Regions from separate parts of the Streptomyces sp. NPDC088725 genome, predicted to be linked through region 3. Evidence: riboswitches for the same ligand, from Rfam matches in the RefSeq annotation. Region 3 holds a riboswitch; each other region holds the start of a gene.

Region 1 (7,678 bases), on a different contig from region 3:
CTCCGCCGAAACACGGCCGAATGCCCGTTTCCGCAGGGCGCAAAACCCGCCGAAGATTGTGGCCGTCGCATACCGCCGGGTACAGTCGCGGCCACTGCTTTCCCCTGGGGTCCCTCCCACATTGGGGCGTGACCTCAGACCCTGGTCCTGCTGCCGAGGCGAGAGAGATAGTTGGTGAACGACCAGCACGCCCACGCCGGGTACGCCGCCTACGACGGCGACACCTCAGGCCACTTCGACGGCGATCCGCTTTTCGGCACCTTTTCCGGTCCTTACGAGGCGGACCACAACGCGCAGTACGAAGGCACACAGTGGGACGCTGGTGCGCAGCACCACGGGGCTGGTTACGACGCCTACGCCACACCGCAGTACGACATGAGCGGCCAGTGGGCCACCGTCGACGCAGCGGGCAATGCCGGTTACCAGCCGCCCGCCGACGGCACGGGCCAGTGGGACGCCAACGCCTGGAACCAAGCGAACGTAGCGGACCAGGCGAACCACGCGAACCCGCTGAACCAGCCGGATCAGCCGGATCAGACGAACCAGTCCGGTCAGGCCCACCCGCTGGACGCCAACGGCCAGCCGCTCCAGTACGACGCCACGCAGTTCGGGTACGGCACGGTGAACCACCCCCCGACCGCCCAGTTCGACGCCACGCAGCTCCAGTCGGCGCCGTACGCGTACGAGGCGACCGCCCAGTGGGCCGCGCCCGTCTTCGAGACCGGCTCGTACGACACCACCGCGTGGCAGGCGGCGCAGGACACGATCCTCGCGGAAGTCGTACCCGAGCAGTTCGCGCCCGGATACGCCCCCGGGGCGGAGTACGCACAGGACGGCCAGTACGACGCCGACACCGCGTACGGCCGGCAGCCCGAAGCCGACGCGTATCAGGACCCCGAGGGATATCAGGACCCCGAGCCGTACCGGGAGACCGACGGATACGAGGCCGGGTACGAGGCGTACGAGGCAGCGTCCCACGACGCAGGCCGTGACGCCGGGCCCGAGTCCGAGTCCGAGCCCGGGTCCGAACCCGCGTCGGTCCACATGGCGGAGACCACCACCACGCCCGTCCTCAGCCCGCCGCCCTCCGCCCGCCCGGTCAGGAGCTCCTCCGGGAACGGCGGAAACGGAAACCGCGGCCGCCGGCGCACGCCCGCGAAGCGTTCCGCGCTCTTCACCGTCGCTGTCCCGTCCGCCTGCGTGATGGGCGTCGCCGGGATCGCCGCGGCCTCCGTCGGCGGCATGAGCGGCGGCGAGGAGACGCAGGACGACATGAAGTCGCTGGCCGCGGCCGACCCGGGCTCGGTGAAGCCGGTCGCCGCCAACAGCAAGATGGACACACAGCTCAGGGCGCTCACCGCCGACGCCCGTGACTTCGGCAACCGCGCCAACCGCACGCAGGAGCGCATCGACCTGAAGGAGCGGCAGGAGGCGGAGAAGAAGAAGCGCGAGGAAGAGGCGGCGCGCAAGGAGGCGGCGCGGCCCAAGTTCGCCCTTCCGACCGACCAGCACGGCCTCAGCGCCTTCTTCGGCCAGGCCGGGGTCAACTGGATGTCCGTGCACACCGGGATCGACTTCCCGCTCTCGTACGGCACACCGGTGATGGCCGCGACCGACGGCACCGTGCGCACCCAGTGGAACAGCGCCTACGGCAACATGGCCATCGTGACCTCGCCCGACGGCACGGAGACGTGGTACTGCCACCTCAGCAGCACGAAGATCCGCTCCGGGTCCGTCAAGGCCGGCGACACCATCGCGTACTCCGGGAACTCGGGCAACTCCACCGGGCCGCACCTGCACTTCGAGGTCCGGCCGGGCTCCGGCTCCGCGATCGACCCGCTGCCGTGGCTGCGCAGCCACGGCCTCAACCCGCAGTGATCACACTCCTGTAACCACCCTCGGGCCGCCCGCGACACGTCCACGACAGGTCGCGGGCGGTCCGTGACCTCTACAGCTTCTGGACCGGGGCGTACCGCAGGAGCAGCCGCTTCGGCTTCTCGTCGCCGAAGTCGATCGTCGCCTGCGCGTCCGCGCCCGTCCCGGTCACCGTCATCACCGTGCCGAGACCGAACTGGTCGTGCGTGACCCTGTCCCCCACCGTCAGCGAGATCGCCGGCTTGTCGGTGGCCCGCCGCGTGGCGAAGCCCGAAGGGCCGCCGCTCTGCCTCGACCGCGCGGAGGACGAGGACAGTGAGGACGTGATCCCCGACGTCGGTCCCGCCGGGATCTGCGCGCCGGTCCGCTTCCAGTCCAGGTACTGCCCCGGGATCTCCTCGAGGAAGCGCGACGGCGGGTTGTACGCGGGCTGTCCCCAGGCGCTGCGCATGGACGACCGCGTCAGGTAGAGCCGTTCGCGGGCGCGTGTGATGCCGACGTACGCGAGCCGTCGCTCCTCCTCCAGCTCCTTCGTCTCGCCGAGGGCGCGCATGTGCGGGAACACGCCGTCCTCCAGGCCGGTCAGGAACACCACGGGGAATTCGAGCCCCTTGGCCGTGTGCAGCGTCATCAGCGTGATGACCCCGGAGCCGTCCTCGTCCTCGTCGGGGATCTGGTCGGAGTCGGCGACCAGGGCGACGCGCTCCAGGAACTCGGCGAGCGTGCCGGCCGGGGCCGCGGCCGTGCCGTCTCCGGCTGCCGCCGCCTGGCTCTGCTCTTGCTCGAACTCCAGTGCCACCGAGGCCAGTTCCTGCAGGTTCTCGATACGGGTCTCGTCCTGCGGGTCCGTCGACGCCTGCAACTCCGCCAGGTAGCCGGTCTGTTCCAGCACGGCTTCCAGGACCGTCGCGGGCCCGGCCCCCGACTCGACGACCGTGCGCAGCCCCTCCATCAGCGTGTTGAAGCGCTTGACGGCGTTGGAGGAACGGGCCGCCATTCCGTACGCCTCGTCCACCCGCCGCAGCGCCTGCGGGAAGGTGATCTTCTCGCGCAGCGAGAGCGCGTCGATCATCGCCTCCGCGCGGTCGCCGATGCCGCGCTTGGGCACGTTGAGGATCCGGCGCAGCGGTACGGCGTCCTCGGGGTTGGCCAGCACGCGCAGATAGGCCAGCACATCGCGGACCTCCTTGCGCTCGTAGAAGCGCACGCCTCCGACGACCTTGTACGGCAGGCCGACCCGGATGAAGATCTCCTCGAAGACACGGGACTGCGCGTTCGTCCGGTAGAAGATCGCGACGTCACCCGCCTTGGCGTCACCCGCGTCCGTCAGCCGGTCGATCTCCTCGGCGATGAACTGCGCCTCGTCGTGCTCGGTGTCCGCGACATAGCCGGTGATCTGCGCGCCGGTGCCGGCGTTGGTCCACAGGTTCTTGGGGCGGCGGCTCTCGTTGCGCTCGATGACCGCGTTGGCCGCGCTGAGGATCGTCTGCGTGGAGCGGTAGTTCTGCTCCAGCAGGATCGTCGTCGCGTTCGGGTAGTCCTCCTCGAACTGGAGGATGTTGCGGATGGTGGCGCCGCGGAACGCGTAGATCGACTGGTCGGCGTCGCCGACGACACACAGCTCGGCGGGGTCCTGGTCCTCGCCGGAGGGGCCCACCAGCTCACGTACGAGCGTGTACTGGGCGTGGTTGGTGTCCTGGTACTCGTCCACCAGGACGTGCCGGAAGCGCCGCCGGTAGTGCTCGGCGACATCCGGGAACGCCTGGAGCAGGTGGACGGTGGTCATGATGATGTCGTCGAAATCCAGCGCGTTGGCCTCGCGCAGCCGTGCCTGGTACATCCGGTAGGCCTCGGCGACGGTCTTCTCGAAGCCGTCGATGGCCTGGCCGGTGAAGGTCTCCTCGTCGATCAGCTCGTTCTTCAGATTCGAGATCTTGGCGCTGAAGGACTTCGGCGGATACCGCTTGGGGTCCAGCTCCAGATCACGGCAGACCAGGGCCATGAGCCGCTTGGAATCGGCCGCGTCATAGATCGAGAACGAGGACGTGAAACCGAGCTTCTTCGACTCGCGCCGCAGGATCCGTACGCAGGCGCTGTGGAAGGTCATCACCCACATGGCGCTGGCACGCGGGCCGACCAGCTGCTCGACGCGCTCCTTCATCTCGCCGGCGGCCTTGTTGGTGAAGGTGATCGCCAGTATTTCGCCGGGGTGCACGCGGCGCGTGCCCAGCAGATGAGCGATCCGGTGAGTCAGCACGCGCGTCTTGCCGGAACCGGCCCCGGCGACGATGAGCAGCGGCGATCCGGTGTGCACGACGGCGGCGCGCTGCTCGTCGTTCAGCCCGTCGAGCAGCGCCACCGGATTGACGACGGTGCGCGGGGCGCCGTCGCGGTGGTACGGATCCCGGGCCGCGGGCACGTGGAACGCTCCCTCGAAGAGATCGTCGGGCACCTGCTCAGGCTCGGTGTCCTCGGGCGGCGGCGGGTGCTCCTCGCCGGAGGGCTGGAGGTCCGCCAGGAAACTGTCATCAAAGAGGCTGCTCATCGCCTTCAGAGTCTAGGCCGCTCCACTGACAGCGGGCAGCCGACGTCCGAAACGCCCTGCCCCGGACGCCGGAATCCTCTCCAGGTGATCACGGAGCGTGCCCAGCAGCCACCGCATCCGCGAAGGTCACGAAAATGTATCGGGCATATCGCACATCAACCTTCACAGCAGCACCACGAAGTGGTTAGCGTGCTCGAACAGGCACCCCGTACCCCAACGGCGACCGACGCCAAACGGGCTGCCCGCGCCGAATCCGGGGTTCCGTACCGAAGCGCTTCCGCAGGGAAGCCCTGCCGACGTGCGGAGATCCGGAACCGGGGACCCACTCGCACGACCGGGGTGAATCGGGCCGCACGTCCCAGGCCCGTAGGGCAGCCTTCCGTTCCACCGAGCCCGAACCCGACAGCTAACCCGGTAGGCGGTCCACGGAAGGAGATGCCGGCCTTGGCATCGCATCGCAAGCCGCGCACCCGTAACGGTGTACGGTCCAGCTCCCCCGCGCTCGGTCTCACGACGGCCGCCCTCGCCTCGGTCACGCTGCTCTCGGCACAGAGCGCCAACGCCGCGCCCGCGCGGCCGAAGCCGTCCATAGAAGAGGTGCGGAAGAAGGTAGACGACCTGTACCGCGAGGCCGGTTCCGCGACGGAGCGGTACAACAAGGCGAAAGAGTCCACGGACAAGCAGAAGAAGGACCTCGACCAGCTCCTCGACGAGGTCGCCAGGCGCGCGGACAAGCTGAACGAGGCCCGGCGCGCGCTGGGCACGTACGCGGCGGCGCAGTACCGGGAGGGCACCGTCGGCCCGACCGCGGCCCTGATGTTCGCCGACAGCCCGCAGGCGTACTTCGACCAGACTCAGCTGATGCACCGGATGACGGCGCACCAGCGCGACGCGGTCACCGACTTCCAGACCCAGCAGGCGGCCGCCGGTAAAAAGCGCGCGCAGGCGACGAAGAGCCTCGCGTCGCTCACCGCCTCCCAGAGCACGCTGCGCACCAGCAAGCAGAGCGTCCAGACGAAGCTGGGCGAGGCGCGCGCCCTGCTGTCGGAGCTGACAGCGGAGGAGAAGGCGCGGCTGGCCGCGCTGGAGCGCGAGAAGCAGGAGAAGGCCAGGAAGCAGGCGGAAGCGAAGGCCAAGGCGGAGGCGGAGCGGCAGAAGCAGTCGAAGCCGCCGGGCAGCGGCACGGGCACGGGCGGCGGCACGGGCACGCCGGCCGGCTCGAACTCCGGCCAGGCCGGGAAGGTACTCGCCTTCGCCCGCGCCCAGCTGGGCAAGCCGTACGTCTGGGGCGCGACGGGACCCAGCTCGTACGACTGTTCGGGCCTGACCCAGGCGGCCTGGCGGGCGGCGGGCGTGGAACTGCCACGCACCACCTGGGACCAGGTGAATGTCGGCACGCGCATCGCGACGGCCGATCTGCTCCCTGGAGACCTGGTCTTCTTTTACGACGACATCAGCCATGTCGGCATCTACATAGGCGACGGAATGATGATCCACGCACCGAAGCCGGGGGCGAATGTCCGCGAGGAGTCGATCTACTACATGCCGATCTACGGAAGTGTCCGCCCGGCCTGAGGTTCGCCCGGCCTGAGGCTGAGGTTCCTGTTGGCAGCGGACGAGGGACAGGGGCGAAGGCGCAGGCCACGCGCCTGCTCCGTGTGGCGGGCCGTCGTCCGTAACGGTCAGGTCCCGCCGTGCGGAGTGACTTCGGCATGGTCGCGGTGATCGTAAACCGCTCCTCTCCGTCCACCTTTGGGCAATAGCGGCCAGCCGGGCGCGCCTCGTGATCGCGCCCCTTACGGTCCTTCACGAGGTGGCCGACTCCTCCCCGCCGTCCACGTACCAGGACAGCCGTCGGCCGCCATCTCCCCGAAGGAAGTGGACGCCCCGTGGCCGCGCACCGAAAACGTAAACAGCGCCTGCTCGCCGGACCGGCGAGCCGCACCGCTGCCACCCTCGCGCTCGCGGGAGCTGTGACCGCCGCCGCGTCGAGCGGCCCCGTACAGGCCGGGCCCCGCCTGACCGCCGCCCAGGTCAAGGCCAAGGTCAACACCCTGTACGAGCAGGCGGAGGCCGCCACGGACAAGTACGACGGGGCGAAGGAGAAGGCCGACGAGGCCCGTACGGCGCTGAACGCGCTGCGTGACGAGGCCGCTCGCCGCACGGACCGGCTCAACGCCTCGCGCAACGCGCTCGGTTCGATCGCCGCCGCGCAGTACCGCGCCGGCGGCCTCGACCCTGCCATCCAGCTCGCGCTGTCGTCCAGCCCCGAACACTTTCTGGAGGGCGCGGCGCTCGCCGAACGTGCCGGGTCGCGCCAGGCCGACACGATCTCCGGTATGCGCAAGGAACTGGCCCGGATCTCCCAATTGCACACCAGCGCCGACGACCGGCTCGCCGACCTCAAGGCCCGCCAGACCGAGCTGGCCGCGTACAAGGCGAGCATCCAGAAGAAGCTCGACGCCGCGAAGAAGCTCCTCTCCCAGCTCACCGCCGCGCAGCGCGCGCGGTACGCGCAGGAGCAGGCCGGCGGTACGGTCGCGTCCCGCGCCGACCGCTCCCTGTCCCGCGACGCGCTGCGGGCCGCCGAGCAGGCGCCGGCACCGGGCGGCGGGCTACGGGCGCCCACCTCACGTGCCGCCGCGGCGGTGTCGTTCGCGTACGGAGCACTCGGCAAGCCGTACGTCTGGGGCGCCACGGGCCCCGACTCCTTCGACTGCTCGGGGCTGACCCAGGCGGCCTGGCGCGCCGCCGGTGTGTCGCTCCCGCGGACGTCGTACACCCAGATCAACGCGGGTCAGCGCGTGTCACGCGAACAGCTCGCGCCGGGCGATCTGGTGTTCTTCTACTCGGGCGTCAGCCATGTCGGGATCTACGTCGGCGGCGGCCGGATGATCCACGCTCCGCGCCCGGGCGCCCCGGTCAGGATCGCTCCGATCGACCAGATGCCCTTCGTCGGCGCGGCCCGTCCGGCCTGATTCCCCGCCGTCCCGGGATGCCGCGTCCCCTTCCGCGGGTCACGATGGCTGCACACCGCCGGCCCGCGAAGGGATCGCCATGAGACGAGCCACCGCCGTCAGACTGATCGGCGCCGGACTGGCCGTCGGCGCCGCGTTCGTCCTGGCGCCCGTCGGCATGACCCCGAAGGGATGCGGCGACCTCTCCAACGGCCGGCTCTGCATCGACGGCCCGATCGGCGGCGCCGGCGCCTTCACCATCCGCTACCTGCGGCGCCCCGGCGATCCCGGGGGCGCCGAG
Region 2 (7,678 bases), on a different contig from region 3:
AGCGATGGATCCGCTCCAGCCGCTTTCCCGCCGAGTCGGCCCCGAAAGGGGCGGGCCGCAGCGAGCGCAGCCGGGAGCGCAACGAGTGGGGGGAGCCAGCGCCTGTCACGGCACCTCCTGGAGGTTCGGTGTCGTCCCCATTATGGCCGGGGTCGTACAACGGTGCGGTTCGAGTCCGCCATCAGCGGTACGTCTCCGGCACAGCGGACCTGTCGTGTGCACGCACGGACAACGTCACTGCTGCCCCACAGGTTCCCTGTCACTCCCGTACGGGACACCGTCAGTCACTCCCCGTACGGGGCACCCCGCCGATCAGCCGGACACACGCGGTCCCGGAGACCGGGAGACCGGGAGTCCCGGAGCCCCCGACCGGCCGTTCGGCGGCTCGTGACCACGCGCGGGACGGCTGATCCGTCAGGGACGGCCGGGGGCGGTGAGACGGCTGAGTAAGGTGGCAGCGCGGCGAGAGTGCGAGGCAGGCCCAGGGCCCAGATCCTCAACGCACCGGAAATTCTGGGTGGTTACCGTGAACGACCGCGACACAAGGGGAGACTGTGGCACAGCAGGAGAACGACCCGTCCGATCACGATGTGCTGGTCGTCGGAGGCAGCGGAGTGGACACCGTCGTCCGCGTCGACTCGCTGCCGGTGCCGCTGGCCGACTCGGTCGGTGTGGCACCGATCCTCGAATCGCCGGGACACACCGGTGGCAATGTGGCGCTCGGTCTGACGGCGCTCGGCCTGTCCGTCAAATTCCTCGACTTCATCGGCGACGACTGGACCGGTGAGCAGGTCCGCGACCGGCTGACCGAGGGCGGGGTGGACTTCGAGACGCTGATCTCCCCGGCGGGGACGCGGCGCGCGGTCAATCTCGTCGACAGGACGGGCCGCAGGATGTCCTTCCACGACGCCCGCGACCCGGAGGGGCTGCGGATGCCGCGCGAGTTCTATCTGCCGCATCTCCGGCGTACCCGTCATGTCCATCTGTCCATCACGGACTTCGCCCGGTTCCTCTACGACGACATCGCGGAGCTTGGTGTGCCGGTCTCGACGGATCTGCACGACTGGGACGGACTCACCGACCACCACAGGGAGTTCGCGCTCCGCTCGGACCTGGTGTTCCTCAGCGCCTCCGGGGCCAGCGGGCGCATCGCGTCCGTGATGCGGGAGATTCTGCGCGAGGGCCGGGCCGAGGCGGTCATCGCGACCGCGGGCGCAGGAGGCTCGTACCTGATGGAACGGGAGGGCAGCCGTACGCCCCGTCCGATTCAGGCGACCGTCCCGCCGGGCCCCGTCGTGGACTCCAACGGCGCGGGGGACGCGTACCTCTGCGGTTTCCTCTACGGGAGGCTCGCGGGCCGGGACCTGGAGGAGTGCGCGCGGCTCGGGGCGCTGGCGGGCGCGTACGCGTGCACCGGCGAGGGCAGCGCGGCGCAGATCGGCCTCGACGGCCTCCTCGCGCACACGGTCTGACCGGCGCCCCTGCCGGACGCCGGGAGCGGCGGCCCGGCGCGGGCAGCGGTGGCGTCAGTGTTCCAGGGGCAGCAGATCGGGACGCTTGGCCGCGCGGTGGTCACCGGACGACTCGCCGCGCAGCCGCCGGCCGATCCAGGGCACCAGATGCTCCCTGGCCCAGTGGATGTCGTCGCGACGCTCCTCGAACGTGCCGCGCGCCGGCAGCGGCGGCCACGGCTGGTCGGGGTCCGCGGGTACGTCGACGCCGAGCACCTGGGCGGCGCGCAGCGCCACGCGGGTGTGCCCCTCGGGCGACAGGTGCAGCCGGTCGCCCTCCCAGGCGCGCCGGTCCTGCACGGACTTCAGCGACCAGAGGTCGAGGACGGGGCAGTCGTAGCGGTCGGCGATGGCCCGCACATGGGCGGTGTACGTGGCGATCTTGCCGCGCAGACGACGCAGGACGGGCACGCCGCGGGTGTCGAAGCCGGTGGTCACCATGACCGTGCCGACGACGCCGGTGAGGTCGGCGACGGCGCGCTCCAGGCGCTCGGCGACGTCGTCGGGGTCGGTGCCGGGGCGGATGATGTCGTTGCCGCCCGCGCAGAAGGTCACCAGGTCCGGTGCGAGTTCCATCGCTCGCGGAACCTGCTCGGCGACGATCTGGTCGAGGAGCCTGCCGCGTACGGCGAGATTGGCGTACCGGAAGTCGCCGTGCACCGTGTCGTCGCCGTGCGCGGTGTTGTGCGCCGGGTCGCCGGTGACCGGCAGTTGGTCGGCGAGCAGGACCGCGAGCCGGTCGGCCCAGCCGACATAGAGACCGTCGGGTCCCGGGTCGCCCACTCCCTCGGTGAAGCTGTCGCCGATCGCCGCGTACGACCCGAATACGCCTTCTCTTCTTGATCTCTCATCGTTGAACACAGCTGAGGATTTTGCTCCCGCGCGTGTGACCTACGCGACCGTAAGGAAGGGTTGACGGCGGGTGAGATATACCATCGGTCAAGTTTCGGCCAAACGGGAATAGCCACCGCCCGGCATTTCCGCTGCCGGGCGGTGGCTTGTCCTCGCCTGTTCAGACGCCGGGCTTCGGGCGTCGGGCGTCAGGCGTCAGAGATCGACCGATTCAGACAGTGACGCCGTGGGCGCGCAGGTACGCCACCGGGTCGATGTCCGAGCCGTAGTCCGGTCCGGTCCTGACCTCGAAGTGCAGGTGCGGTCCCGTGACGTTGCCGGTCGCGCCGGAGATGCCGATCTGCTGTCCCGCGCCGACGGTCTGTCCCGCGGAGACACCGATCGAGGTCATGTGGGCGTACTGCGAGTACGTGCCGTCCGGGTGCTGGATGACGACCTGATTGCCGTACGAGCCGCCCCAGCCGGCGGTGACGACGGTACCCGCGCCGATCGCCTTGATGGGGGTGCCGGACGGAACCACGAAGTCCACACCGGTGTGGTAGCCACTGGCCCAGCTGCTGCCCGCCTGGTGGTACGGCGTGCCGATCGCGTCGATGGCGACCGGGAGGTTGAAGGCGGGAGCGGCGGCCTTCTTGACCGCGGGGGCCTCCGGAGCGGCGGTCGCCGCAGCCGCGCCGACGGCCAGCTTGAGACCGGGGCGGATCACCGACGGGTCGGCGCCGACGGCCGGGCGGTTGTCGGCGTAGAGCTTCTGCCAGCCACCGGCGACGTGCTGGTCTCGCGCGATCTTGGACAGCGTGTCGCCGGAGACCACCGAGTAGGTCTTCGCGGTCTGGGCGGCGGCGACGGTCTGCGTGGGCGTCGCCTTCTCGGCGGCGTGCGCGCCGGTGGCACCGATGAGCGGAAGCGCGAGGGCGGCGCCACCCGCGCTGACGGCGATGATTCCGCGTCTGATCGAACGGGACATGGGACGGCGGTGCTTACCCTTTGCGGGCATGACGAATTTCCTCTCCGGCGCCTGCGAGGTGAGCTGTCGGGTTCGAGCTGGAGTTGCCCGGTCGCGCTGTCGCGCGACTTCACCCCGAGCCGTCCGGACGAGCCGGTTCGGCGTACTACCTGGGTCCCCCGCTCCTGCCACACGTGGGTGGATGGAATTCCGGGCGGCGGCAGGATTCGGCGTTCCGCTCGGACAAATGGTGACCGTAAGCGAGCGAACCGGCGGGAACAAGCCCGTGTATTCCCGCCGGCAATACACGCTCCGATATTTCCCGGGATTAGCGGTCACCCTCCGTGGATTAAGGATCTTCGTTTTCCATAGGACGCAGGAATTCCGCTTCGCCGCACCGCCACGGACCGTCACGAATATGATCCCGCTCACGAGGCACAAACCCATCCGCCCATTTATGGGGACAGGTTGCAATCAAACGAACAATACGGACAGATTAGTCTGGTGATCATGTCGTAGGGTCAGAGCCCGCCACCGTCGGCGAGCAGCGCCGGCGGCTGATCCGGAGGAGCAGCTCCCATGACGCAGCACCTGCCGCACGTCCCGCCGACAGAGCCCGGACTGACCGGCGTGCGTAATTTCCGCGACGTGGGCGGACTGCCGACCACCGACGGCCGGGTTGTGCGGCAGGGCCGTCTCTTCCGCAGCGGCCACCTCGCCAACGCGACCGCGGCCGACGCCGCTGCGCTGTCCGCGCTGGGTCTCCACACGATCTTCGACTTCCGTAACGCGGCCGACCTCAAGCTCGACGGCAGGGACGTCGAGCTGCCCGGCGTACGCCATGTGAACATCCCGCTCTCCGACCCGGCCCACGGCGCGGAGTTCTGGCGGATGATCCGGCACGGCGACCTCGACCAGCTGCGCGCGCTGCTCTCGGACGGCAAGGCGGCCGCGCGGATGACGGAGTCGTACCGGTCGGTCATCACGGACCGCACCGCCGAGCACAGCCGGGTGCTGCACGCCCTCGCCGAGGACAGCGTCCCCGCGCTGATGCACTGCGCGGCGGGCAAGGACAGGGCGGGGGTTTCCGTCGCGGTGACGCTGCTCGCCGTGGGGGTCGAGCCCGGGGCCGTCGAGGCGGACTATCTGAAGTCGAACGCCCCGGCCCACCGCTACCTGGTCCGCCGCAGCGACACCTCGCCCGCCGGCACGTCCGACGAGGTGATGGAGCTGCTCAGCCCGCTCTTCGACGCGCGCGCCGAGTATCTCGCCGCCGCCTTCGAGACCATCGAGCAGACGTGGGGAACCACCGAGCGCTATCTGGCCGAGGGCCTGGGACTCACCCCCCAGACCCTGGAGAAGCTGCGCGGCAGCCTCCTCGACGGCGCGTGACAAGGAGCGGCGACGACCGGCGCTACTGGCTGCGCGAGCCCACGAGGAAGAGCACGTAGAGGAATCCGGCGAAGAGGTGCCCCGCCACCAGATAGGCGAAGAGCCGGACGACCAGTCCCCGGGGGAGCGTCCATTCTCTGCGGACTCGGTTCTCTGACATGAGAGCGGACCTTTCCCGGCGGTTCAGCCGCGACGGCGCCCGCCGCCGAGACACAGCTCGGCGGCGGGGCTCTGCAGCAGGGTGTGGACGAAGAGCAGGTGCGTCGCGCCGGGCCCGGCCGCGGCGATGCGGTGCGGGGTGAGCGAGTCGAAGTGCGCGCTGTCGCCGGGGTCGAGCAGATGGACGGCGTCCCCGAGGCCCAGCCTCAGCCGCCCTTCCAGGACGTAGAGCCATTCCTCTCCCGCGTGCACCCGGACGAGATCGCCCTGCGCCCCGTACGGGATACGGACCCGCAGCGGCTGCATCGCACGACCCGCGCCGCTGCCTGCCTGGTGATAGGTCCAGCCGTCGGCCTCGACGGCCTCCATGCGCCCGGCGCGGATGATCGGGTCGCGTTCCGGGGGGACTTCGCCGAGCAGTTCGGAGACCGTCGTACTGTAGACCCGGGCCAGCGCCAGCAGCATGGGCAGCGAGGGCTGCCTGCGCCCTGTCTCCAGCCGGGAGAGATGCGCCGGGGAGAGCCCGGCGCGCTGGGCGGCCGCCTCAAGGGTGAGACGGCGGCCTCGGCGCAGTTCGCGCAGGCGGGGCGCGACCTCGGGCAGCTCGTCGGCCGCCCCTCCTTCGGCAGAAGTACTCATGCCTCCATTGCGCCAGGTCATTTCCTCCGGGGCAAATCAATTGCCCCGGAGGCAAAAAAGCTTCCCGCAGGCTCCGCTACCGGTTCGCGACGGCCTGCTTCACCAGCGTCTTGCCGAAGTCCCACATCAGCCCGCCACCGCCGTGCGCGTCGTCCATGACCGCGGTGAACGCGTCCACGAACCGGTCCACCTCGCGCTCGCCGATCGTCAGCGGCGGGATCAGTTTGATCACCTCCAGGAAGTCACCGGAGACCTGGGTGAGGATGCGGTGCTTCTGGAGCAGCGGGACGACCACCATCTGCGCGAAGAGCCCCTTGCGCGCGGCCTGGAGCATGGTCCAGCGGCTGCGGAGCTTGAGCGAGTCCGGCCTGCCGAACTCGATACCGACCATCAGACCGCGGCCGCGTACCTCGTGCAGCAGCTCGTAGCGCGGAACGAGCGCGGCCAGCCGTGTCCTGAGCAGATCTCCCGTCGCCCGCGCGCTGGCGACGGTCTCCTCGTCCTCCATCACCGACAGGACGGCGAGACCGGCCGCCATGGCCTGGGCGTTGGAGCCGAAGCTCGCCGAGTGGACCAGTACGCGGTCCATCGAGGAGTAGACCTTCTTGAAGATCCAGTCCTTGCCGAGGGTCGCGCCGACGGGCACGTACCCGCCGGAGAGGGCCTTGGCCACGCAGACGAGGTCCGGCTCTACCCCGGCCTCGTGCTGGTACGCGTAGAAGTCACCGGTCCTGCCGAGCCCGGTCTGCACCTCGTCGGCGATGAGCAGCGCCTTGTGCCGGTGCAGCAGCTCCTGTGCGGCGAGCAGGAAGCCGGGCGGCGTCTCGTGCACGCCCTTGCCCTGGATCGGCTCCACGACGAATCCCGCCACGTCGCCGCGTTTCAGCTCCCTCTCCAGCGCGCCGAGGTCGCCGAGCGCGATGGCCGTGTCGGGCAGCAGGGGCGCGAAGCCGTCCCGGAAGCTGTCCTCGCCGTTGACGGACAGCGATCCGGTGGTGAGTCCGTGGAAGGCGTGATCGGCGTAGAGGATCCTGGGCCTGCCGGTGGCGTAGCGGGCGAACTTCAGCGCGGTCTCGACCGCTTCGGTGCCGCTGTTGCCGAAGAAGACCCGGTCGAGATGGGGGCTGTGGGACAGCAGCTTCTCGGCGAGCAGTCCCGGCAACGGCGGGCAGTCGAAGCGGGTGAGGTCGGCGAGCGAGGCGTCGAGCACGTCGTGGAGTGCCTTGCGTACGACGGGGTGGTGCCGGCCGAGCCCCATCACACCGAAGCCGGCCAGCATGTCCAGGTAGTCGTTGCCGTCCTCGTCCCAGAAGTAGGCGCCTTCCGCTCGCTCGTAGACCCGGTCGAAACCGATGGTGTGGAGCATCCGCGGAAGCTGGTGGTTGAGGTGTCTGGTGTGCAGCTCGTAGCGCTCGGCCCCGCGCTCCGCGAGGAGCCGCGTGAGGTCGAAGCCTTCCGGTTCGTCGAGCGCTTCGGCCGATCGGTGCGAAGCGGGCTCCGTGGGAGGGGTCATTCCGTGCTCTCCTTGTGTGCCGGGGCGGCACTGACGCGTCCTGCGATCTCCACCGGAGTGAGGCCGGTGCGGGCCACCTCACTCCGTTCGGCAGGGGCCCGGAACTGCTCGGGGATGTCCAGGACCGACACGGCGGGCCCCTCTCGGAATCCTCATCGGCTCAGCCTCCCGGGCACCTGCTCCACCGGCGCCGACGCCGAGCCGCCGATCGCCGCGGGCCCGGGTGTGGGACCCGGGCCCGCGGCAGCGGGGAGCACGTGCACGACGGGCTCCCCGGCGGTCAGGTCGTCACCGTGTTCCGGCGACCGTCTCCCGGGCCGCGCGGATGGTCTCCTTGAGGGAGCCCATGGTGGCGAGGACGGCGGTCGGCTCGTAGCCGCAGTGCGCCATGCAGTTGGCGCAGCGGTCGTCCTTGCCGCGGCCGTACTTGCTCCAGTCCGTCTCGTCGATGAGCTTCTTGTACGTCGTGACGTACCCGTCGGCCATCAGGTAGCAGGGGCGCTGCCATCCGAAGAGCGAGTAGTTGGGAATGGCCCACGCCGTGCAGGGGAAGTCGGCCTTGCCTTCGAGGAAGTCGAGGAAGAGCGGCGAGTGGTTGAGGCGCCACCGGCGCCTGTTGCCACCGCTGAACGCCTTCTTGAACAGCTCCCTGGTCTGCTCGACCCC
Region 3 (7,678 bases):
GTGATGGTGGCGAGCAGACCTTCGAGGGGGGTGTCCTCGACGCGCACCGTGAGCAGCTTGCGCTCCGGCTCCTCGGGCTCGGCGCGCAGCGCGGCCTGCCATTCCATCCGGCCGTACGTGGAGCGCCCGTAGTGCTGGGAGAGGACGGCGACGACGGCGGTGGACTCGCTGACACCGCGGTCCATGAAGTCGATGAAGTTGGTGCCCGCGACGAAGTCCCAGGCCTGGATCACCGTGCGGTAGCCGGCTTCTTCCAGGGTCCAGGCGATCCAGGAGGCCCATTGCTCGTCGGCCGGGGAGTAGCTGATGAAGAAATTCAAGTCGTCCGCACGGCCGCCGAGTTCCCCGTCTGTCCTCATGGCTCCATCGTAGGAGCGTTGTCCCTGACGGACACGGCAAACGGGCCCCTCACACCCCGCTGCCTCCCCGAGGCCGTGTGCGACCCTGTCAGGCGTGCGAATCCTCAAACGCCTGCATCCGCTGGACTGGCTGGCCGCCGGGCTGCTCCTGTGCGGGCTCGTCTTCCTGGCCACGGGCCTGCTGCCGACCCGTCCCGCCGGGGACGCGATGACGCGTATCGCGCCGCTGCTCGCCTTCCTCGCCACGGTGATCGTCATGGCCGAACTCACCGGGAAGGCCGAGGTGTTCGACGCGGTGGCCTCCTGGATCTCCCGTACGGCCAAGGGGAGCTACGCGCGTCTGTTCCTGCTGTGCGTGGCCTTCGCCTCCCTCACCTCCATCGCGCTGAATCTCGACACCACGGCGGTGCTGCTGACTCCGGTCATGCTGGCGCTGGCCACCCGGGTGGGGATCGCCGCCGTGCCGCTGGCCATGACGACCGTCTGGCTGGCCAACACGGCGAGTCTGCTGCTTCCCGTGTCCAACCTGACGAATCTGCTGGCCGCGAACCGGGTCGGCCTCTCCCCCAGCGGGATGGCCGCCACCATGTGGGCGCCCCAGCTGGCGGCCATTCTGGCGACGATGGCCTGTCTGTGGGGGTTCTACTGGCGCCGGGGCCGCCGGGGCGCCGACGTCTACGTCCCGCCGCCGCCGCTGAAGCCCGCCGACCCGGTGCTGTTCCGCATCTGCGCTCTCGCCTGCGCGGGCTTCCTGCTGGCGATCCTGGTCGCCGACGTACCTCTGTGGACGGCGTCGCTGACCACGATGCTGGTCGTCGTGGCGGCCTTCGCCCTGCGGGGCCGGTCCGCGGAGCTGCGGCTGTCGCTCGTCCCCTGGCGGCTGCTGGTGCTGGTGCCCGGCATGTTCCTGGTCGTGGAGACGGTGAACGCCCACGGCCTGCACGAGCTGCTCACGTCGGCGATGGGGCGGGACGGCGGCGCCGTCGGCATGCTCCGCTCGGCGGGGGTCGGTGCCGGGCTCTCCAACGTACTCAACAACCTGCCCGTGTACCTGGCCGGTGAGGCGGCCGTTCCCGCCGGGAACCGGGACCAGTTGCTGGCGCTGCTCATCGGCACCAACGCGGGCCCGCTGGTGACGCCCTGGGCCTCGCTGGCGACCCTGCTGTGGTTCGAACGCTGCCGGGGGCACGGTACGCGGATCCCGCTCGGACGCTTCATGCTCACCGGTCTGGTCCTGGCGGTGACGGCGACGCTGGGGGCCACGGGGGCCCTGATCCTTCTTCCGTAGGCCGGGCCGGGTCGGCGCGGAGAGGCGTGCGGTGGGCCGTGTCGCATGCGCCCGCGGGGGTTACGCCGTCCCCACGACGTCCAGCAGATACCCGAGGGTCTCGGCGCGCGCCGCGACGAAGCTGCGCCCCGTGTCCGGTCCGCCGAAGCTCACCCGGAAGGGGCCGCCGTCCAGCGTCCGGAACTCCACACCCGTCTCGGAGGCCAGCAGCGCGCCGGGCGGGAAGTCGATGCCTTCCGCGCGGTACCCGACGAAGCCGTCGATGGTGCCCCGCGCCAGCATCGTCCATCCCAGCAGCGGCGCCCACAGCTGAAGCACGCGCCGCGAACGCCTCTCCAGTGAGCGCCGCAGCTCCGCCGCGACCTCGTCGTCCCGGCTCACCGCGTGACCCTGTGTCCAGGCCACGACGGGACCGGCCTGCGGCACGGGCCCCGCGGGGCCGTGGAGCCTGCCCGACGCGCAGTACGCGCCCTGGCCGAGCGCGGCACGCCAGGTGGAGCCGGTGACGGGCTCGTGCACCACCCCGACCACGGGCGCGCCGTCGACACACAGCCCGATCCCCACCGCGTAGGCGGTCAGCCCGATCGCGACGTTGTTGCTGCCGTCCAGCGGGTCCACCAGCCACGTACGGTGACCCGCCGCGTCGAGGAGTCCGGCTTCCTCGGACAGGATCCGTTCGTGCGGGAAATGCGTCTGGAGCCGGGCGAGGATCAGCTTCTCCGCGGCCAGGTCGAGGTCCGTGACGACATCGCCGTCCCCGCCCTTCGTCCGCACCGCGTACGCGCCCTGGAAACGGGCCCGCAGCATCGCTCCCGCCTCCTCGGCCGCCTCGACGGCCACCTGCTGCTCACGGGCGTACGGCCGCGCGCCCGGGTCAGCCGCGCTGCTCGTCATGAACCCTCCTGAGGGCGGTACGGACGGTCCGTTCGGTGTGCTCCGCATCGCACAGCCTGCGCACCGTGCGGTGGCCGCCGCCGTGCAGCGGTCCGAGGGAGAGGTCGGTGCGGCCCGGCAGCGATCTGCCCAGGACCAGCGTCGCGGCGGGCTCGCCGCGGGCGACCACGGTGGCGTGGAACTCCCCGGCCCTGACCGAGTAGGTGTCGCCGCTGGAACTCGTGTGCACGGGCCCGGGTTCGGTACGCACCAGGCGGGAGGTGGGCCGCAGTTCGTCCACACCGGACTGTTCGCTGTGGACCTCGTAGACCCGGTGGGTCGGTTCCGGCGCCCGATCCCGCACGCACACAGGAAGGTTGATCACCTGTCCGTACAGGACCAGGCTGCGCAGTTCCCAACTGTGGGCGTGCATCGGGGCCGCGGTGGGTTCGGCGGGGACGCCGCTCTCGAAGAGGTGGACGCAGACGCCGCGTGTGCCGTCGCGTACCAGTGGCAGGCAGAGGAAGCCGAGCGGATGCCGCACGGCGCGTAACTCCCTTGTGCCGGAGGCGATGTCCGCCAGTGCCCCGGCGGCGCTGTCGCGGGCGGCGTCCGGTGTCGCGCCGGGCCGGAGCAGCCGGTCGAGCGAGTCGTAGTCCATGGGCCGCGCCCGGGGCGTCTCACCTCCGGTAGGGATCCTGAGCGTGCAGTGCCTTTTCTATAATCTCCCCGACATCTCCGTCGGTGAAGACCGCCGGGAGCGGAAGTTCCACGTCTCCGAAGACCGCGCGTACCTCGTCGACGGTGGGCTCGTCGCTCAGCGGCGTGATGTCGCGCAGATCGAGCCTGACCGCCTGCTCCCTGCTCTGGTGCAGTTCGGTGACGTAATAGTCGTAGAGCGGCTGGTCCCGAGAGACCAGGAGGTTGACGCGGCTGGGGTCGTCCTGGGTGATGATCAGGCATGTCTCGGACAGGTCGAAGCGGAGGGTCGGCACCGCGGAGGAGAGGTGCACACTGATCTCCAGGGTGTCCAGCCGCTGGCGGAACCAGCACGCGGCCAGCACGGTGGCGTACGCCTCCTTGCGGGTCCTGTCGGTGGTCCAGGCCTCGGCGGCGGCCGGGTTGCGCTGCGGAGCGAACGTCTGACGGAACCGCGCGTAGGCCGAACAGGCTTTTTCGTCACCGGGGTTGATGATGTCGACCTTGACGCTGAGCTGTGCGCGCTGCCGGGTGGCGGCCTCCACGCACCGGGGAAGTGTCACGGCGCGCAGGTAGGTTCCCGTACCGCCTTTGAAGAACCAGCGGTTCGTCTGCTGCCGCGCCCGCTCCAGCGCCTCGCCGACCTGGTCGCCCGAGAGGGAGCGGACCATGGCGAGATCCTCCAGGGCTCTGCGGGTCTCGGCGGATGCCTCGCGAAAGTCGGACTTGCGCCGGATCCGCTCGGTCATCGAGCCGACCGCCAGAGTGCCCAGCACCAGCAGCGTCGCGCCGGAGGAGACGTCGTCGCTGATGACATCGCCGAAGACGTCCAGGAAGCCGATGGTCAGCCCCAGCCCGACGGCGATGACCACGTCCAGGTTCTTGAGCACCCACGCGACGCCGTTCTCCAGGCGTCCTACCCGCTGCGCCATGTCTTCGCCTTCCCCCGTGAGACCTGAATGGTAGGGGGAGGCTCTGCCGCCCGCCAGGACGATCCCGGACACGGCGGACGCGGGCGCGCGGGTCCGGGGGCGCGCCGGTACTTCCGCGGACGCGGGCGCGCCGGCCCGTCGCCTCGGCGCACGCACGCGCCCCGGCCCCAGGAGGCGGATCTCCTGGGGCCGGGGCGGTGGGGTGGTGCGATCGGGGTCGGCGGACCGGTCAGTAGGGACCGTTCACGTTGTCGATCGAGCCGTACCTGTGGGCCGCGTAGTTGCAGGCGGCGGTGATGTTGGCGACCGGGTCGTAGCTGTCCATGGACGTACCGGGCACGTGGTAGGCCTGGAAGGTCGGGTCGATGACCTGGAGCAGACCCTTGGACGGCGTTCCGGCCACGGCGTTGGAGTCCCAGTTGTTGATGGCCATCGGGTTGCCCGAGGACTCGCGCATGACGTTGCGGTGGATCCCGTCGTAGGTGCCGGGGATGCCGTGCTCGGCCATGATGTCCAGCGACTCCTGGATCCAGCCGTCGAGGTTGTTCGCGTACGTCTTCGCGGTCGCCTGGATGGCGGGGGTGCTCGTACCGGCGGACGCGCTCGCGGGGGTGACCTGGACAGCCTCCGACGCGGCGGCAGGCTTGGCGGCGGACTTGGCCGCGGCCGGCACCTCGGCCTTCTCGCCGATGGTCAGCTTGAGGCCGGGGTGAATGAGCGACGGGTTGTCGCCGACGGCCTGCCGGTTGTCCTGGTAGAGCTGCTTCCAGCCGCCGCCCAGGGAATGGGCGCCCGCGATCCTGGAAAGGGAGTCACCCGCGACCACGGAGTAGGTGGTCGCAGAGGTCTCCGGCTGCGTCGCGGAGGTCTCCGGCTGAGTGGCTGCGGCGACACTCTGTACCGAAGGCGCCGCGTTGGCGGTCGTCGAGACCACCAGCGGAAGGGCGAGCGCGGCACCACCCGTGCCGACGGCGACGAGACGCCGGGCGATACGGCTGGTTCTGGAACGACGGTGCTTACCCTTTGTGGGCATGAAGAATTCCTCTCCGTCGCCTGCGAGGTGAGCTGTCGGGTTCGGGCTGGAGATGCCCGGCCGCAAGGAATGCGGCTTCACCCCGAGCCGATCCGGGTCTCGGATCGGCGACTTACCTGGGTCCCCCGCTCCTGCCGTACGTGAGTAGGTTCGGTTTCCGGATGACGGCAGGATTCGGCGCTTCATCCGGATTGACGAGAACGTAAGCGAAAGCGTCCGGAGAAAACAAGTTCCGAATTCTGATCTTTACGCCGTCCCTGAATGCTTCGGAGAAAGATCCGCTTACTCAACTTTCCCTCTCCGCCGGGGAAGTGGACGGACGCGACGAGAACCAGGGACACACCGTCGACGTGACGCACACCACGGCCGCAAGGGAACCATCCACGTCACAAGGCGCAATAAAGCCCAATAAATGACATGAAAGCCACGCGCAGGAACTTCGGGCGCAAGACACCCAAAACGCCCATAAGGGGTAGTGGGGTGGCAGTGGTCACCGGCACCTCACAACCGCCGGATACGGCAGTCAACCCAGCGCGGCAACGGTCCTGGCCATCCCCGGGGCTTTACGCCTCCGAGCAGCCCGAGGCCGACGGGCAGGGAGCATCGGCCGCCCTTCGGAGGCCATCACGTCGCGCTTTCGCACAGCGCGCTCGCACCGGTACTGCGAGGTCGGGCCGCGTGACGCATTCACTCGCACTCGGAAAGCTGACTCCAAAGGCTCGCCGCAAAACGAACACCATAAACAGAGCCACCGCAGGGAGCAGCGGAGCCGCGTCGCCCCGGTCACCGCCTTGGTGACCGCGCGCGCCTGGCGCGACCGCCGAGATCCGCCCAACCGGCCGGTGCGCGTCACCAGTTTCGCGGAATTCGAAGTCACTTCGGCGGTTCATCCCGCGATACGCCGTCAGTTATGCGGGGTATCAATTCCGCGGCATTGGCGGCGCCGTCGCGCAGAGCGTCCGGACAGCCGGAGCGGGAGCCGCCGAAGAACCTGTGTCACGCTCAACTCGACCGAACAGCACGGCGAGTGCCCCCATACCCGAGGTCCACGCCAAGGAGCCGGGCCGCTGGAGGATCCGGCCCGGCTGACGGACGCCGCCGGCCGACCGCTCCTACGCTCCCCTGGCGGGATCCGGGCCCATTTCGCGCCCGCCGGCCCGGGTAGACAGAGAGGGAACCGTGGCAGATCCACGTCGGAGGTTCACGCCGCCGGCCGCCCCTGCCGCGCGGAAGGGCAACAAGCCGAAGACTGCCGTCAGGGAGGCCGACGACACCAAGGACACGAAGAGGAAACCCGACACGCAAGCCGGGGCGGGCAGACGTCCGGCCCACACGACACACCATCGCGCTTACCCGTACACCCGCACACCGCATCCCGCGAAGGAGCACCCACGATGGCAACACCACTGTCCGCCTCCACACTGCTCACGGCCCTCCGCGACGAGGGCCTGCAGGTCGTCGAACACGGGAGCTGGCGCACGCACAACCGCAACTCCCAGGGAGCCTGGGGGCCGATGAACGGAGTGATGATCCATCACACCGTGACGTCAGGCACCGACAGCTCCGTGACCATGTGCTACGACGGCTACGACGGTTTACCGGGCCCGCTGTGCCACGGCGTGATCGCCAAGGACGGCACAATCCATCTGGTCGGCTGGGGCCGCGCCAATCACGCCGGCCTTGGCGACGGCGACGTCCTGCGCGCGGTGATCAGCGAAACCGCGCTGCCCGCCGTCGCCAAGGCCGACACCGACGGAAATTCCCGCTTCTATGGCTTCGAGTGCGTCAACCTCGGCGACGGCGAGGACCCGTGGCCGGCAGCCCAGTTGGAGGCGATCGAAAAGGCGGCCGCCGCGCTCTGCCGGGCGCATGGCTGGAGCAGCCGCTCCGTGATCGGCCACAAGGAGTGGCAGCCGGGCAAGATCGACCCGCGCGGGTTCACCATGGACGCGATGCGCGACCGGATCAGCGAGCGCCTGGCCGGCGAACCGGACGGTCCCCGGAACCCGCCGCAGCAGCCCCCGGCCACGTACGAACCGTTCCCCGGAGCGGCGTTCTTCACGGTGGGACGACACAGCGCCGTCGTGACGGCGATGGGCGAGCGGCTGGTGGCCGAAGGCTGCGGAAAGTACGCGGTGGGCCCCGGCCCTGACTGGTCGGAGGCCGACCGTACCTCGTACGCCGCCTGGCAGAAGAAGCTCGGCTACTCAGGGACGGACGCCGACGGCATCCCGGGCCGGGCCAGTTGGGACAGGCTCAAGGTGCCGGCCGTCTGACAGGGCGCTTCCCCACGAAACGCGGTGAAACGGAAGGGACTGGAGGCCCGATTTCGTTGATCGGCCTCGCACCGCGACAATCACCAAGGCGGCCCTCCCTCCGTCCTGCGGTACAACCAGCCTTGCCGCCTTCCGACTTGCCTGACGAGGAAGGTCGCGCGGCTGCGCGTTCAGGGCGCCCGGAGCGGACGCCGCGATGAGTGTGGAGCTGATCTCCC

What was found. A riboswitch is a leader RNA that binds a small molecule or an ion and turns the genes downstream of it on or off. The one in region 3 is predicted to bind cyclic di-AMP.
Region 1: linked by a shared signal. The riboswitch ahead of ACIP6N_RS08525 (NlpC/P60 family protein) and the one ahead of ACIP6N_RS24805 (transglycosylase SLT domain-containing protein) in region 3 are both predicted to bind cyclic di-AMP.
Region 2: linked by a shared signal. The riboswitch ahead of ACIP6N_RS03795 (peptidoglycan DD-metalloendopeptidase family protein) and the one ahead of ACIP6N_RS24805 (transglycosylase SLT domain-containing protein) in region 3 are both predicted to bind cyclic di-AMP.

The regions. Positions count from the first base shown of each region.
Region 1 is NZ_JBIVLO010000003.1:328,748-336,425, forward strand. It holds gene ACIP6N_RS08515 (peptidoglycan DD-metalloendopeptidase family protein) at 175-1,878, shown strand; gene pcrA (DNA helicase PcrA) at 1,949-4,420, opposite strand; cyclic di-AMP (ydaO/yuaA leader) riboswitch at 4,702-4,857, shown strand; gene ACIP6N_RS08525 (NlpC/P60 family protein) at 4,865-5,995, shown strand; gene ACIP6N_RS08530 (NlpC/P60 family protein) at 6,310-7,398, shown strand; gene ACIP6N_RS08535 (hypothetical protein) at 7,478-7,678, shown strand, end outside.
Region 2 is NZ_JBIVLO010000001.1:888,689-896,366, reverse strand. It holds gene ACIP6N_RS03810 (MBL fold metallo-hydrolase) at 1-109, opposite strand, end outside; gene ACIP6N_RS03805 (carbohydrate kinase family protein) at 555-1,472, shown strand; gene ACIP6N_RS03800 (SGNH/GDSL hydrolase family protein) at 1,527-2,372, opposite strand; gene ACIP6N_RS03795 (peptidoglycan DD-metalloendopeptidase family protein) at 2,575-3,360, opposite strand; cyclic di-AMP (ydaO/yuaA leader) riboswitch at 3,364-3,552, opposite strand; gene ACIP6N_RS03790 (tyrosine-protein phosphatase) at 3,889-4,701, shown strand; gene ACIP6N_RS03785 (DUF6126 family protein) at 4,724-4,861, opposite strand; gene ACIP6N_RS03780 (helix-turn-helix domain-containing protein) at 4,885-5,499, opposite strand; gene ACIP6N_RS03775 (aspartate aminotransferase family protein) at 5,576-7,012, opposite strand; gene ACIP6N_RS03770 (hypothetical protein) at 7,009-7,143, opposite strand; gene hpnH (adenosyl-hopene transferase HpnH) at 7,301-7,678, opposite strand, start outside.
Region 3 is NZ_JBIVLO010000011.1:44,823-52,500, forward strand. It holds gene ACIP6N_RS24780 (TIR domain-containing protein) at 1-359, opposite strand, end outside; gene ACIP6N_RS24785 (SLC13 family permease) at 454-1,647, shown strand; gene ACIP6N_RS24790 (inositol monophosphatase family protein) at 1,708-2,541, opposite strand; gene ACIP6N_RS24795 (hypothetical protein) at 2,522-3,181, opposite strand; gene ACIP6N_RS24800 (hypothetical protein) at 3,201-4,151, opposite strand; gene ACIP6N_RS24805 (transglycosylase SLT domain-containing protein) at 4,381-5,184, opposite strand; cyclic di-AMP (ydaO/yuaA leader) riboswitch at 5,189-5,374, opposite strand; gene ACIP6N_RS24810 (peptidoglycan-binding protein) at 6,579-7,460, shown strand.